DNA from 2 places in the Paenibacillus sp. GCM10027626 genome. Region 2 is predicted to be linked to the other one. Evidence: a T-box and tRNA genes for the amino acid it is inferred to sense, from the RefSeq annotation. Region 2 holds a T-box; the other holds one or more tRNA genes.
What was found. The T-box of region 2 lies ahead of ACFQ0N_RS03580 (alanine--tRNA ligase). A T-box ahead of a tRNA ligase gene usually reads a tRNA of that ligase, here a tRNA-Ala.

Region 1: it has a tRNA-Ala gene. The T-box ahead of ACFQ0N_RS03580 (alanine--tRNA ligase) is inferred to sense a tRNA for this amino acid. The anticodon was not compared.

What each region holds. Positions count from the first base shown of each region.
Region 1 covers NZ_JBHTHC010000004.1:92,313-99,863, forward strand. Annotated here, with positions in the region: gene ACFQ0N_RS10230 (extracellular solute-binding protein) at 1-956, shown strand, start outside; tRNA gene ACFQ0N_RS10235 (tRNA-Ala) at 1,131-1,206, shown strand; gene ACFQ0N_RS10240 (hypothetical protein) at 1,551-2,234, shown strand; gene ACFQ0N_RS10245 (ABC transporter ATP-binding protein) at 2,960-3,913, shown strand; gene ACFQ0N_RS10250 (ABC transporter permease subunit) at 3,897-4,652, shown strand; gene ACFQ0N_RS10255 (MarR family winged helix-turn-helix transcriptional regulator) at 5,169-5,600, shown strand; gene ACFQ0N_RS10260 (NADH:flavin oxidoreductase/NADH oxidase) at 5,762-6,793, shown strand; gene ACFQ0N_RS10265 (hypothetical protein) at 6,934-7,119, opposite strand; gene ACFQ0N_RS10270 (hypothetical protein) at 7,125-7,508, opposite strand.
Region 2 covers NZ_JBHTHC010000001.1:743,153-750,703, reverse strand. Annotated here, with positions in the region: gene ACFQ0N_RS03595 (SRPBCC domain-containing protein) at 1-313, shown strand, start outside; gene ACFQ0N_RS03590 (hypothetical protein) at 682-1,200, shown strand; gene ACFQ0N_RS03585 (hypothetical protein) at 1,642-1,986, shown strand; T-box leader at 2,184-2,427, shown strand; gene ACFQ0N_RS03580 (alanine--tRNA ligase) at 2,537-4,408, shown strand; gene ACFQ0N_RS03575 (hypothetical protein) at 4,804-5,700, opposite strand; gene ACFQ0N_RS03570 (RNA polymerase sigma factor) at 5,697-6,233, opposite strand; gene ACFQ0N_RS03565 (pyrimidine-nucleoside phosphorylase) at 6,767-7,551, opposite strand, start outside.

The DNA.
Region 1 (7,551 bases), on a different contig from region 2:
ACGGAATCGCCATGTCGCAAAATATAAACCCGAGCTTCGGGATGGGCGCATATTGGGATTTTGAGGCCTGGTACCATAAAAACGACGAAGGTCAGCTCATTCCAGGCATCATTTCCGAAGCGCGGAAGCAGCATATCGGCTGGCTGGCGGACTTGTACAAGGAAGGCGCGATTACGAAGGATTTCGCCCTGCTGAACTGGGCGCAGACGAATAAGGAATTTTATTCCGGAAAAGCGGGCATCTTTATCGGAACGCCTCGCGGCATGAACCCGACCTATATGCAAGGGCTGGTTGAGGTGAACCCGAATGCGGAGATCGTCCCGATTCCTCCATTCGCGGCACCGGACGGCTCGCAAGGCTTTGTCTCCTCCCCCGGCTTCTACGGCATCGTAATGCTGAACGCGAAGCTGGCGAAGGAGCCGGACAAAGTAAAAAAAATTATGGAAATGCTCGATTATGGCCGGACATTCGTGCCGCTTGAGGAGCGAACGGCCAGCAACGCCGATTTCGACTGGCTGAACGGCAAAGAAGGCGAAGGCTACAAGATCGAGGATGGCAGCGTCCGCCGCGAGGTCGAGGAGAAAGGTCTTGCGCCGATCAACTACTTGCCGGACAAAACGATGTGGGCTCCGAACGATGCAGCCAACGGCTACTCGCAGGAATACACCGTACCGCTGCTGCGTGAGCTGGCAGCCAGCCTTGAAAAAATGCACGGGGAAACAAAGCATCTGATCAATCCGATCAATTCGGTATTCTCGGAGACCCGTGCGGTGAAGGACAGCGAGTTGTCCAAATACCTGTATACCGAACAGACAAAAATGATCTTCGGCGAAAAGCCGCTTTCCGACTGGGATGCAATGGTGAAGGAATGGTCCGATAAAGGCGGCGCCCAAATCATCAAGGAAGTGAACGAGGCGCTCCAGGCGAACGGTTACTCTGGCCCGGAATGGAAGTAATTTCTATGCCTCTTGTCAATTCCGATTGACAGACCTAATTAGGGCAAGCCCGGTACTTGCGATAAAACCGTAAGTGCCGGGCTTTTTTGCTGATTTCATGGCATGATTAAGAATGCTTAAAAAAGAATTGACAAGCTATTTGTGCTATGGTAATATTTATCTTGTCGCAAAAATGGGGCCATAGCTCAGCTGGGAGAGCGCATCGCTGGCAGCGATGAGGTCAGGGGTTCGATCCCCCTTGGCTCCACCATAATTATTCAACGGGCAGCCTTGTCGGGCTGTTTTTTTGCAACAAAGATGGTAATGGTAAATGGTATTTGTAATTACGTTAAGTTTGTACGATAAAACGTACAAGTGCCCCTGGTTTTGATGTGTGTTGGAGCCATTTTGTACGATTTATCACACAAAAGGCGATCGGATTGCGACGAAATCATGGATTTTGTACGAAGAATCGTTTGAATAGGCTTGAATTGACCGGTACCAGTTGAGTTTTATACGATATTTCACTCAAAGTGACGAAGCACGCCCCGATGATCTGCACTACGCAGGGTTAATCGGGGCGTTTTTTATTCTAATCCAGGAGGCGAAGAGAGAGTGAGCTTCGAAATCGAACATGCAAAGTGGATGAAATGGCATTTGAGCAGGCGTCGTGGAGAGCGAAAGGACGCACTGATGCGGGGACACGGTTATGGGAATCAAATGTTTGTCGAGAAGATTTGGTGGTCGCTCATGGGACATTTTGTCGGGCTGCATCCGGAGTACGAGGTGAATGATTGGCGGGGGCGATCTTATTTTTTGGACTTTATGTGGAATGTGGGAGGAAACCGCTTTGCGTTCGAAATCATGGATTACGGTTCGCACGGCAAAGACCGCTCGAAGTATCGATTGGATCTGAACCGCGGGTTGTTTCTCCAGTCCCAACAATATCAAGTTATAGCGATCTCATTCGACGAGATGAAAGAAAACCCTTCATTCATTGAAGCTATACTTCGGAATATGTTGGCTCCATATCTGGCTTCAGCTACAAAGCAAAACGCGATGGTTTCGCGTACGTTTTGCAAAATTGAACGACAGCTCATGCGTTTCGCCATCCGTCACAATCGAATCATTCGTCCCCCCGAGGCGGCAAGGGAGCTGGAGCTTCATAAACAAACTATTATTAAATATTGCCGCATGCTTGTTCAGAAAGATAGGCTTCGACCGGTACCAGCCGGCGCAACAGGAAAGATCTATCGTTACGAATACTTGGGATCGATCCAAAGCCCCGATTTGTTATAGGTATTTCGGCATCAACGGTCTGATCGATCATGGGTGCTATTACTCTTAGAGACGACGAAGAGGTGCATGCGCTAGAGCCAAAGCCGGACGAGCATGATGTTTCTATTGCTAAGGTTGTCCTCGTCGAGTGTGCTTCTGCTGTAGGGTTAAATGAAGGATTCAGCCCCCCCCCTTGGCTCCATCAATACACAAAAACGAAACAGGCTGCGGCAGCAAATAAAGAAAACAGCCGTCCGGCGGACAAGGTTGACAATGGTCAAACAACGACATCACACGTCTGCACACGAAAATGGAAGTAGAGGTCGCGTATCGAGCCTAGGTTAGCTAGCTGTATCCCTCTATTCTCCGCCAACATTTAACACAAACGGCAGAAATGCCGTTTTTTTGTTTTAACAAATTCTTTTGCAGTTCAAACATATTGTATCCAATCCGGGTATCTGGCCAGGACGGCCCGTATTTGAACGCGGTTCGTCTGCGCGCATGGTGTGAAGCGGATGAGTACAGCGTTTAACTCTACTTTAGCGATCTGTATCATTGAACATTCGATATACAAAATATTGACAGTAAGATTAAAAAGATATAAACTACCAAATGAAAGTTAATTTCATAATAAATAAACTTCAATGATCTTTTAAAATCCCGCCCAGTAGAGAGCAAAAACGCCAGGACGAGTCTTGAAACAAAGGAATTGTGTCTTAATCAATTGCGGAAAGGAAGTGATCGTGTTGGAGTACCAAAATACGTTAGCTATTCTTATGAACAAAGTAAATAAATCTTATGGCTCGAAACGCGGGGTTACAGATTTAAATCTAACCGTAAAAAAAGGTGAAATTGTCGGATTTATTGGGCCTAATGGTGCAGGGAAGTCGACCACGATCCGGTTGCTTATGCAGATGATCAGCCCTACGTCCGGGGATATCTCGATTCTTGGCGAACGAATAAAGAAGGATCATCCAATGATACGCAGCCGAATCGGTTATCTGCCTTCCGAGATTAGACTTTACCCGGATTTAACTGGAAAACAGATGCTGGAGCTTGCAGCAGGCATTCATGGGGTTGATTTGAAAAAAACAAGGATTCCCGAATTTGCGCAGAGACTGCAATGGGAGATGAACCCTCGGATCCGAACCTACTCATTAGGAAATCGCAAGAAACTAGGCATACTGCTAGCACTTCTCCATAAGCCTGAATTGCTTATCCTGGATGAACCTACCTCCGGGCTTGATCCCCTCGCTCAGCAAAGCTTCTTTGAAATCGTTCAGGAATTAAATGAGACAAACGGTACAACGGTATTCTTGTCCACTCACATATTAACCGAAGTGGATAAGGTCTGCCACAGGGTCGTGTTTATACGAGACGGGAAAATCATTCAAGATTCTTCTGTTCCCGAACTAACCAAAGGAGGGGCTCATCTTTACGAGGTGACCTTTAAAGAATCAGGTGATCTAAGGCAAACGTATGGACTGCTAAATATAGATCCCCATTCAAAATATAGAGATGGGGCTTGTAGCGGAAGGGTTGAGGATGGTTGCCTAAATAAATTGCTTTCCATTCTTGCCGATAAGCCCATTAAAGATTTGAGCCTCAGAAAATTGTCTCTTGAGGAGAGATTTATGGAAAATTACAGTCGAAACAAAGAAAAGAAAGTTGAGGAGCCCAATGATGAGCAAGTTGTTTGAGTTAGAGTGGCGTCAAAATAAACGGAGTTTTTGGATCGCTCTTTGTGTTATTGCAGCGCTTCAAGCAATCCCAGCCGCCGCATCTAAGGCTTATTTAGATAGCCAAATCTCCAGCGGAACAGATCATACGGGTTCCACCGCACTTTCAACTTTTGAAGGATGGATGGCCGGTCAACCGTTTATGTTTTTCGTACTTCTTCTAGGATGCTTCGCCATAAACTGGTCAATAGGATCCATTGTAAAGGAGCGGGATCGTCATACTGCCGAATTTCTTTTCGCAACCCCTCGCAGTAGAACGAATATCTATCTGGCAAAATGTGCGGCGCATGTCGTGAAAGTCGTGATTATCGCTAGTATATCCACTGGTATTGTGCTGCTGATTGGCAAAAGTTTAGGCGTGATGAATGACGTTGTGGCTGTAAGCAGCGTCATGGCGGCCGGTCTGTTGATTATTCTCGGATTTATGGGAATCGGTTATGCGCTAACGTCTTGGCTTCCTTCCGAACGCAGTGCATTATCGCTAGGAATCGGAATCGTGTTTCTCATGTTCTTGCTTTACATGCTTTCTGATTTGACAGCATTAGAATGGCTGGGGGCTGTATCACTCTTTAACCTTTTTGATGTGTACGCAATAAGCCAGGGCACCGGGCTTGCATGGGGCTCTGTGATTGGAGCGCTCGCCGTATTTTTGATCGGCGGTTGCGTGGGCTGGAGGAGGTTAGTTCATAGAGATTTGTAAAACAATTTATTGTATCACCAGCCTATCCCTTATCAAGGAGGGCTTTTCTTTTTGGTTAATCAGAGAACGTTGAGGTTTATGACCTTAAGTGTAAAAAGGCTGTCATCAGTTGGGAATCATTAACCGATCACGCTAGTACAAGCGAGCCGTCCATGATGCTAAGGACAGCGCTGCCAGTGGATTTATCAATTTCCGCCAGATCGGAGATAAGGTTAATCATCCCGTTGCAGCTCGTGGGTAAAGACTTGGCGTACCCCAAAATAGCGCATCATCCCAGAACTGATCAATAAATGCCTTGATTTCTCCCAAGCCCTCCTTTCTCAGGCCGTAATACCTCCTGCTGCCTTCACGGCGGACGGTAACTAATCCTGATTCCGCCAGAACATTGAGATGCTGCGATACTGCCGATTTTTTATGGATAGAGTGTAAGATAAATGTTCATACTCTAATGAAGAACAAGTGGTATAATGAGAAATGTAACACCTTTACAACGATGGCGAAGCAGGTGATCATGAGATGGAAAGGGACCGCGGGACGGATCTTCTATCAGGTTGGTTGACATTGTCTCAAATTCAAATGAATGTTTCGAATGAGCTCGAAGCCGCTCTGCAGAATAAACATCAATTGTCGCTAAATGAATTTTATATGCTTTTGTTTTTATATGAAGCTCCGGACAAAAAGTTAAGATTGCAGCAGTTGGAAAGTATGATCGGCTTAAGCCAGAGCGCCCTTTCGAGGCTAGTTAGCAGATTTGAAGCAAAGGGATGCGGGGCTTTGAGAAGATACGTTTGCGAGAATGATCGCAGGGGCGTTTATACTTCTTTAACTCCGTTAGGCGTGGAAAAGCTCGAAAAAGCATTGTCAACATTCCAATCGGTATTAATGCAACAGTTTTCGAAAGAAGAGATTCAAAGTTCGCTGCAATATTTGGTCCACATGAACGAGTAAAGACAGTCTGCCTTGACGAATTGGCAGAGTCGCGCTATCATAAATGCATGCACATGCATGTATTTTCTATAGTATCCGCACGTTTTTGTCTCACGCAGCCTCATCATGCGTTAAGAAAGGCTTTTTCATTGCCGCTATAAACCGAAAAGGAGTTAAACGTCATGAATCATCTTTTTAGTTCGTTCAAGCATAAAGGGTTAGATCTAAAAAATCGGGTCGTTATGCCTCCCATGTGCCAATACTCGGTAACCGCCAAGGATGGAATTGCGACAGAGTGGCATTATCAGCACTATGTAAGCCGGGCTGTGGGCGGAGCAGGCCTTATTATTATTGAAATGACAGATATAGAGCCCGATGGTCGCATTTCGGACTATGATCTGGGCTTATGGTCCGACGATCAAATACCGCCGTTGGCGCGGATTGTAGATGCCTGTCATCTTTATGGAGCGAAAGTTGGCATTCAAATCGCTCATTCAGGTCGTAAAGCGCAGGATGCCGCCATTCCGGTCGCACCATCGGCTGTTCCATTCGACGAAAATTCAAAAACACCACGAGAAATGACTACGGACGAAGTGAAACAAATGGTTGAGAAATTCCGAATGGCCGTACGGCGTGCCGTAAAAGCCGGATTCGATACGATTGAGCTTCACGGCGCTCATGGCTATTTGATCCATCAGTTTCACTCGCCGCTTACGAATCGAAGAACCGACGAATACGGCAATGAATTGACCAAGTTTGGTATAGAAACGATTCAAGCGGCCAAAAGTGAGATGCCGGATGACATGCCATTAATTATGCGAATATCCGCAATTGAATATGTGGAAGGCGGGTATGGAATGAAAGAAAGCGTGGCATTTTCTAAACAATATCAACTAGCTGGCGTCGATATGTTTCATATCAGTGCAGGAGGAGAAGGCCCAATTGCCGCTTGGGGCAGACCAGGTACACATGCCGCTTATCAAGTGCCTTTGGCAAGAGAAATCAAGCACGCCCTGAATGTTCCGGTTATTGCCGTCGGGAGATTGGATGATCCGGGATTGGCAAATGCTGTCATCGGCAACGAAGATGCAGATCTTGTGGCGGTTGGAAGAGGCATGCTGAGAAATCCTTATTGGGGTTTGGAGGCTGCTGCTGTACTGAAAAAAGAAACTGCTATACCAAAACAATACGTTTCCGGATTCCCAGGCAAATGAAAAAGCCTGCCCGGGTTACAAGATGAGGCCAGCGGTTCAGTCCCAATAGAAGGCTCCAGGTGATCCGCAATCACTCACAGGAGCCTTCTATACTCAACGGATGCTGACATTGTCCCTCAGCTGCGGCAACCGGCATACTGCTATTCCAAGTAAGCCCAAATATCGTCCTCAATCAAAAAGCTGTGGAGCTCCAGCAAGCCGCCGCGTTTAACCCGGTTCCATGCTGGTCCGCTATAGCCGAACTCCCGCTCACAATGCTTGGCGGCCAGCTTTACATTTTTAAAGTGCAACGACTCTCCATCTTCATGCTCAATAACTAGCTGCATTGTATTCACTCCTCCGAATTAATAAATTTATTTTGTTTATTTTTATTTGATTCCAAGTAGCAAAGCTTAATATAGCTATATAATGCCTGGCACTTCTCATCCGATGGCTGGTCCACAATATGCTCCAGCATCGTACGGATAATGGCCGTCTGCTCCTGAGTTGTATAATACTCGGGAAAACCCCGCTTGTTTTGCTCGCAAAATCCGACATATCCCCGCCCGTAGGCGAACATGATCGTATCCGCATCAAAACAGACGTCCCGCCAATACCAGCCATGATAAGGGATCGGCATGTCTGTCCCGCCGCATCCTGCCAGTCCTGGCTCGTTATAGGCATCGATCTCGGCGATTTGCATATTCAGCTCATCCGAGCTATATTTCCATCTCATGTCCTGCCGTTCACCCCGCCAGTCCATTTTTTCATTTTGCTGC
Region 2 (7,551 bases):
GTATGAATCGACACCAAAAGTCCAGGTAATTGAAGTTATCCCTGAAGAGAAGATCGTTTTTTTGTGGCCAGGGAGCGGAGTAGAAGGCATGGTAACCATGCGATTTGAAGCAGAGAATGATTCCACTAAGCTTTCCATTGTAGAAGAAGGGCTCGGAATGGGAGTGGATGGTTTTGAGCGATCCCGTGGACAAACGTTTGGCTGGACCTTCATGCTATGTTGTCTAAAAGCATATATGGAATATGGTATAAATCTCCGTAAAAGCGGTATGGGTGATATTAGGGAGGTCGATCAAGGACCCTACTGCCAGTAAAATCTTATGGACGATTCGGTTAAGAATCTTGGAAATACAACTTTGACCTTTGACTGTAGTTGTAACTAATCAGAAGCTGCCTGCCACTGCCCTGCGTCAGTTATCTAAACAAATACATACATCGATGGCAAGGGCTATATATCCATTTCACACCTTCAAATATTCGCCCGTCCCCGATTGTGTAGCGATCTCGAACACTACTGTGTAAGCGTCAAATCCTGCACACCTATTAAGTATACCTATCTTGCGGGCTTGTAAGAGCCGGTGTCGGCCTGTATACTAGGGATAATAGAAGGATGGAAATTCTTATGATATGGAGAATTAAATCAAAGAGCAATTTTCAAACAGATTTCAAGGAGGGATAGGCTATGACCGCACGATCCGGGCAGGCGTTCGAGACCGGACAGGTGCTATCCGATGTCGAAGCTCTGCTAACCCAGCCCATACCGACGGCCGGTCCGACGGTCAGTGAGGGAGAGACTGACACGGGGGAGTGGACCGTAACCAGGGGTGAAGGCTTCCTGATCATCCCACTCTGGGAGAGTGATAACCTCACGGGGCTCTACGAGCCCGAGTGGAACAAGGCGGTGGAGACCGCCGAGGAGCATCTGACGGATCTCGTACGGGAATTGGACCACCGATGGGGTACTCACCGGAAGGTGGCCATGCATGTGCCGCTGTTCCGGAAGCAAGCGGGCGAGCCTTTGTCCCCACTGTTCCAGGCGCTGTTGGATAAGGACTGCTACGGCGATCTTGCGGTGTGGGGGCCGGTATCCGCCCGCCGATGGGTCGCAGTCTCCGTCGGCCACAGCGACGGAGACGCCCCGATGATCATGGTGGCCGCCGTCTGCGACCGGCCGATTACCGAACTGGAGCAGCAGCCATAAGCGTGAGCAGAATTATTATAGCCTCACGCCGTCACACGAGAGAAAGGCTGGCATAAAGGTTTACACGCGTATAGAATTTGTAATTGACATGACGTACTTCTGATTGTAAGCCGCGACCTAACCTAGCCTTCAGTTTGTTTCAAACTGAGGGCTATTTGACGCTTACACTACTGTATAAGGCTGCTAACCATCCTCAGTAGACCGCCAAGACGATCCAGCTTGAAGTATACCAGCACTTTTCGACCTCCGAATTTGACACGTCTATAGTTGAGTTGGATTCGGTCCCCTCAAACTCTATCGTTGTGCGGAAATGAAGTGGTACTGGTCGCTTGATATATTCTTGTCTGATATGACTGCTGTGTGATAAAAGTGTTAGTCCGCCAATAAAAAATTACATTTTCAGGTTTCCCTAAGGGCAGGGAAGAGCCAGAGAACTATTATTTGCCGGAAGAAGTCTTTAAATTTATGTCAGAAATTCTAAAAATGCTAAAGGAATCCTATAAGTCTGATTCCATTCCAGAGGTCGAGTATGATGTTGAAAGCAGAAAACATCTAATGCCGCCGAAAAGATATATTTTTCAGTACCAATCGAGACACATTAACGTTATATCTCTTAATGCAATCATTCGTTTTCTTTTGCATGGTATTATAATTCAATCTGCCGAAGGCAATCAAGTTGTTTTGAAAGCTCATCTGTTGAGACATGCATTTGCGACCCATGCGGTTCAAACGGAAAAAAATACCGGTCGACATTGTGAAAACGCTGCTCCACCAATAGGGCATTGAGGTGACTTCATACTATTCTGCACCCACAGCTCAACAGGTTTGTTGGGGAGAATTATAATTTGGCTAAAGTCAGAGGATGCGAAGCAACCGAATTGCCAAAGCTGATGGTAGAATCGACAGACTTATACCTTATAAAAAATAGTGGAATTAAATTGACGGAGCAAGTTGAGTGTGATAGCATTGGTTTAACTTAAAACGAAAAGGCTATGATGAGAAATAGTAGCTATTAGGGATCTCACAGAGAGAAGATGGTTGGTGCGAATCTTCATTGATCTAATAGTGAAGCAGTCTCGGAGCTGTGAACCGAACAGAGGAATCTTAGTAGGCTTCAACGGAGTTCCACCGTTATTCAGGAAACAATATCGGAGATATCCCGTATTGATAGAGTGCAGAGAAATCTGAAATTAGGTGGTAACACGGACATAATAGTTCGCCCTAAGTTGACAAGAAATATGTCAGCTCAGGGCTTTTTTGTTTTATTTCTTCTCGTTTGAATATTTGCAAAATAATTTTCCGAGAATAAATAATAATTGAAATGGAGGTATTGAGCATGGTGAAAATGACACCAGATGAGTTAAGAAAATCATATATTGATTTTATGAAAGGAATAGGGGCTAGCCAAGTGCCCTCTTCTAGCTTGTTACCAGAAAATGATCCCTCAACGTTGTTTACAGGAAGTGGAATGCAACCTATGGTTCCATATTTATTGGGGGAAAAGCATCCGATAGGTAATGAGATTGCTAATATTCAGAAGTGTTTAAGGACAGTGGATATTGATGAAGTAGGAGATACGTCGCATCTGACATTTTTTGAAATGATAGGTCGATGGGAGTTTAAAGCAAATGAAAATAACTATAAGAAAAAGCAAATCGATGCCATTTGGAATTGGCATATTATCGAATTAGGAATTGATCCTGGCAGGCTGTATATCAGTGCTTTTATAGGAAGTGATGATTTGAATATACAGAAAGATACGGAAGCCATTCAAATCTGGTCAGAAAAATTTAAATCAGTTGGTATAGAACCTATCATTGAAGATGATCCCTATCAATATGGGGCATCTAGAGGTGGAAAAATATTCTTATACGATGAAAAAGAAAATTGGTGGAGTCGAGCCGGAAGTCCATTGGATATGCCTGTTGGTGAACCGGGTGGGCCTGATAGTGAAATGTTCTATGATCTTGAACCAGGCGGTGATTCACTGGATCATCCTGCTTCTGTAAGCGAGAGGTTTTTAGAAATTGGGAACAACGTATTTATGTGTTACAAAAAAGAAGACACAGGATTTGTAAAAATGCAAAATCCCAATATTGATTATGGAGGCGGATTAGAAAGGGTTGCAACAGCCCTTAATGGTGACAAGGATATTTATAATACGGCTTTCTTCCTTAATCCCAAGAAAAAATTGATGGAGTTAAGTGGTAAACAATATAATGACGATTTAAAGTCGTTTAGAATCATACTTGATCATGTGAGAGCGGCTACTTTTCTAATTAATGATGGTGCGGAGCCAGCTAATAGTGATGCAGGGTATATAACAAGAAGGTTATTAAGAAGGGCGATTCGTGCAGGTAAAAAAATAGGTATACAAGGAAGTTTTGTGGGTGAGTTGTCTGAAGTTTATATAGATGAAGCAACAGCTTATGAAGATTTGATCGGTAATAAAAAGAAAGTTATCGAAATAGTAAATAAGGAAGAAAATCTTTTCTATAGAACTTTACAGCAAGGAGAATTTGAAATACAAAAACATCTTAAGAATAAGGGTAAAGTTACAGGTGCAGATGCCTTTTATTTTTACGAAACATATGGGTTTCCCTTGGAGTTGACGGAAGAGTTTCTAACTGAAAGTGGATATAGCATGGAGGACAAGGCGTCTTATATAGAGGCGGCAAAGAAACATGCTGAAAAGAGCAGAACTGCTTCTGCGGGTAAATTTAAAGGTGGATTAGCTGAACATTCAACAGAAACAACAGCGCTGCACACGGTATCTCATTTATTACTTGCTGGTTTAAGGGAAGTTTTAGGTGATCATGTTCATCAACAAGGAAGTAATATTACTTCAGAACGATTACGGTTTGACTTCAACCATGATGAAAAACTTACGCCAGAGCAAATAGCTGAGGTGGAAAAGTATGTGAATGATGCGATTTCATCAAAAGCAGTTACCTATATTTCAGAGATGCCTAAAATTGAAGCGAAAGAAAGTAATGTTGAAGGGAATTTTTGGGATAAATATCCGGATATCGTTAAGGTGTATACAATCAAAGATAACGAAGGGAAAGTTTGGAGTCGAGAAGTATGTGGAGGACCTCATGTAGAAGATACAACAAACTTAGGAAAGTTCAGTATTAAAAAAGAACAATCTTCTGCTGCTGGAGTTAGAAGGATTAAAGGAGTAATTAATAAAAACGCGGAACAATAGCTGATGTTTTAGGATTGCCATTTGTAACAACGTTATGAGTTGCTGGGAATCCAGGATGAATGATAAATCCGAGGGTTTGACATCGCTTGGCCTTTCCGTTGGCGGTACCGGAGCACAGTATTCAAAGAAAAAGCAATTCGGATTAAATCCGAATTGCTTTTTTACTGCAAGAAAGGGGAACTTATAAAAAAACAGAACGAAAAATCGAGCTATATGGTGTATGACACTAAATGAAAATTCAGTAGTTACTAGGCATTAAATCGATTTATATACATATGTACAAAATACGGGTTTTGTGAAAAAGTATAACTGAACACAAAGGTTAATTAATGATTGTACTTCAAGACTCGCAATTAAAGTTTTTCTCGCTCATCCCAAGATTCGCAGTTAATTAATTATCTCAATATTCCCTCTGCTGATGGCTGTTTATCAATTACAAAAGAATCGATAATTTTTTTCATCTCTGAGGATGGAATGTTTCCGGAAATTGTGTAGAACAAATTGTCATGTACAAAAACAGTAATCTTATCTGTGGTATTGTTTGCTGCATATATCAATAGCCTTTCCTCACCCGATTCGACTTGGAACGTGTTTGTTAAAAGGTATGCTGTAATACCATTCACTGGGCTTATATATTTTTCTTCATAATCATAGATATCCCAGTTGTCAGTTCCATAATTTATGCTTCCTCCAGTGAAAAATAAAACTCTCATCGATACGGGAGACTTGTAGATACTGTCATGATCTGTACTGTAAGAGAGTTGTCTATCACCGTTATCCAGAATGGTTTCACTGAAGTTTTTCAAATCCCCAATGAACAAATCACCTAATAAAAGCTGTGCGATATTTCGTTCTTCGAAGTATAAGAAAGGAACCTGTCTCTGAATAGCAGATTCATAACTCATTGTGTTTTGTAATAGCTTTATCCTTAGTTCGTCTTCTGCGGCATTGATATCGGTATAATGCTTCGATCCAACTCTGTTCGGCTGACTGCCGATCCATGTGAGACCTTTCACCTCAACCGGTACCATTTCCAGATTGTCATCGATAACCAAGATTTCGTTATTTAGTGATATTTGAATGTTCCTGTATACATTTTCAGCCATAGCTGCAATCTCATGAAATTGTACAGTACCAATGATTACAACTAGTAAAGCGACTACCGCCGAGATCTTCATGTGCCGTTTACGATTTTGCCTGCGAGTTCGAATCTGATGTAATACATTTTGCCTAATATTTATTTCTGGGGGGTTAATTTCTTCCAATTGTTTTCGGATGATTTCCATATTCATTGCACACACTCCTCTGTCGTATAACATATCCTATGTTCTACCTTCTTTGCGAGGTTGCTTCTCAGCCGTTCGAATCGTTTCCTAAGTGTTGATTCGGATACGTTTAATATCTGTGACAGTTCTTTGTATGATCTTGCATCCAAAACCCTGCCGTAAAGCAATGCTCTGTCTGCCACTGATAAAGACAATAATATACTGTAGAGAGGCTCAGAAATGTAACTTTCTTGAGTAGCGCTTATCTTTGCACTCGCTTTCAAGAGTTTAAATCTGCGTCTCCGTCTTCTCATCGCATCAAGGGCCGTTGTATATGCAATGCGATACAACCAAGAATTCATCGATGTTCCTAACTGAAAATGTCTTCTTTTTTCGTATGCTTTGATAAAGGTATCTTGTACAATATCCTTTGCCTCTTCTGCATCACACAAAATGGAAACGCAATATCGGAGAAGCGGTTTGCTATAAGTATCGATTACTTCTTCAAGTGCCTCTTCATCTCCGCTAATAAAAGCATGAATTGTTTCCTGTTCCAGCAATTTTGACCCTCCAAACTTGTATTTACTATGTATAACGTTTCATCTGCGACATTTGTGACATCAATCTTTTTTATTTTCCATATGGGCATTTGAGTTCTGGCAGTTCACTTGAATGATCCGTACGGAAAGCTCACTACAATCGAATTTAGCTACAACAGCAAAATGTGGAATTGTCGGCCAAACTCAAATGGTATGAGGAACAATTCCGGCTGGCACAGAAGAGGCGCTTTGTTCGGAACTTTGGAGGGATTGAGCTAACGAACCTGATAATCCTTATTCGGCTCAGAATGGGGCTTTTTGGGCTGTAACGAATCTTCCGATCGTTATTCACCGAAAATCGATCACTTTCCCCCCTTTTTTCCATCAATAGCGTGTCTCAGGTTCGTTACACGCAGAGCAAGCCGATTTTTCGGCAAATAGCGTGTCTCAGGTTCGTTAGCGCTATCGATGTACGAAAGTTGAGTTATAAACTTATGTAGTCAAAAAAACCGTCCCCATTACTGGGGAACGGCTTTTGGTATTTGCATCTAAGTTTATTCCGTTACAATATCGTGCACAAGGACAGGCGCTTCGGCATGATCTGAAATGCGGATGCTCGCATAAAGCTTCTCCTTGACGTCATCCACATTTTCGCGATTGGCGTGGATTGTTACAAGGGAATCGCCCTTTTTGACGGAGTCGCCGATCTTCTTGTTCAGCATCAGGCCTACAGCGAGATCAATCTCGGATTCCTTCGTTGCGCGTCCTGCGCCCAGCAGCATCGCTGCCAGGCCGATTTCATCGGCCACCAGCTCTGCAACCACGCCGTCATCCAGTGCGGGAAGCTCAATCTTGAACTGGGCTTGAGGAAGCTTCTCGGGATGTTCCACAACGGATGGATCGCCGCCTTGATTCGCGATGAATGCTTTAAACTTCTCGAGTGCCTTGCCGTTACGAATCACTTCTCTCAGCTTCTCCTCGGCATCCTCGAGCGAATCCGCCTTGTTCGCAAGAAACACCATTTGCCTACCGAGAGCAAGGCAAAGCTCTTCCAGGTCCTTCGGTCCTTCGCCGCGAAGCGTATCGATCGCTTCCTGAACCTCGAGCGAGTTACCGATCGCCACACCGAGCGGCTGGCTCATATCGGAAATTACAGCCATCGTTTTGCGCCCGACGTTATTGCCGATGCTTACCATGGCATGGGCAAGTTCCTTCGCATCTTCGACGGTCTTCATGAACGCTCCGGCGCCGGTTTTCACATCCAGTACGATGGCGTCGGATCCAGCCGCAATCTTCTTGCTCATGATGGAGCTTGCCATCAGCGGGATCGAACCTACGG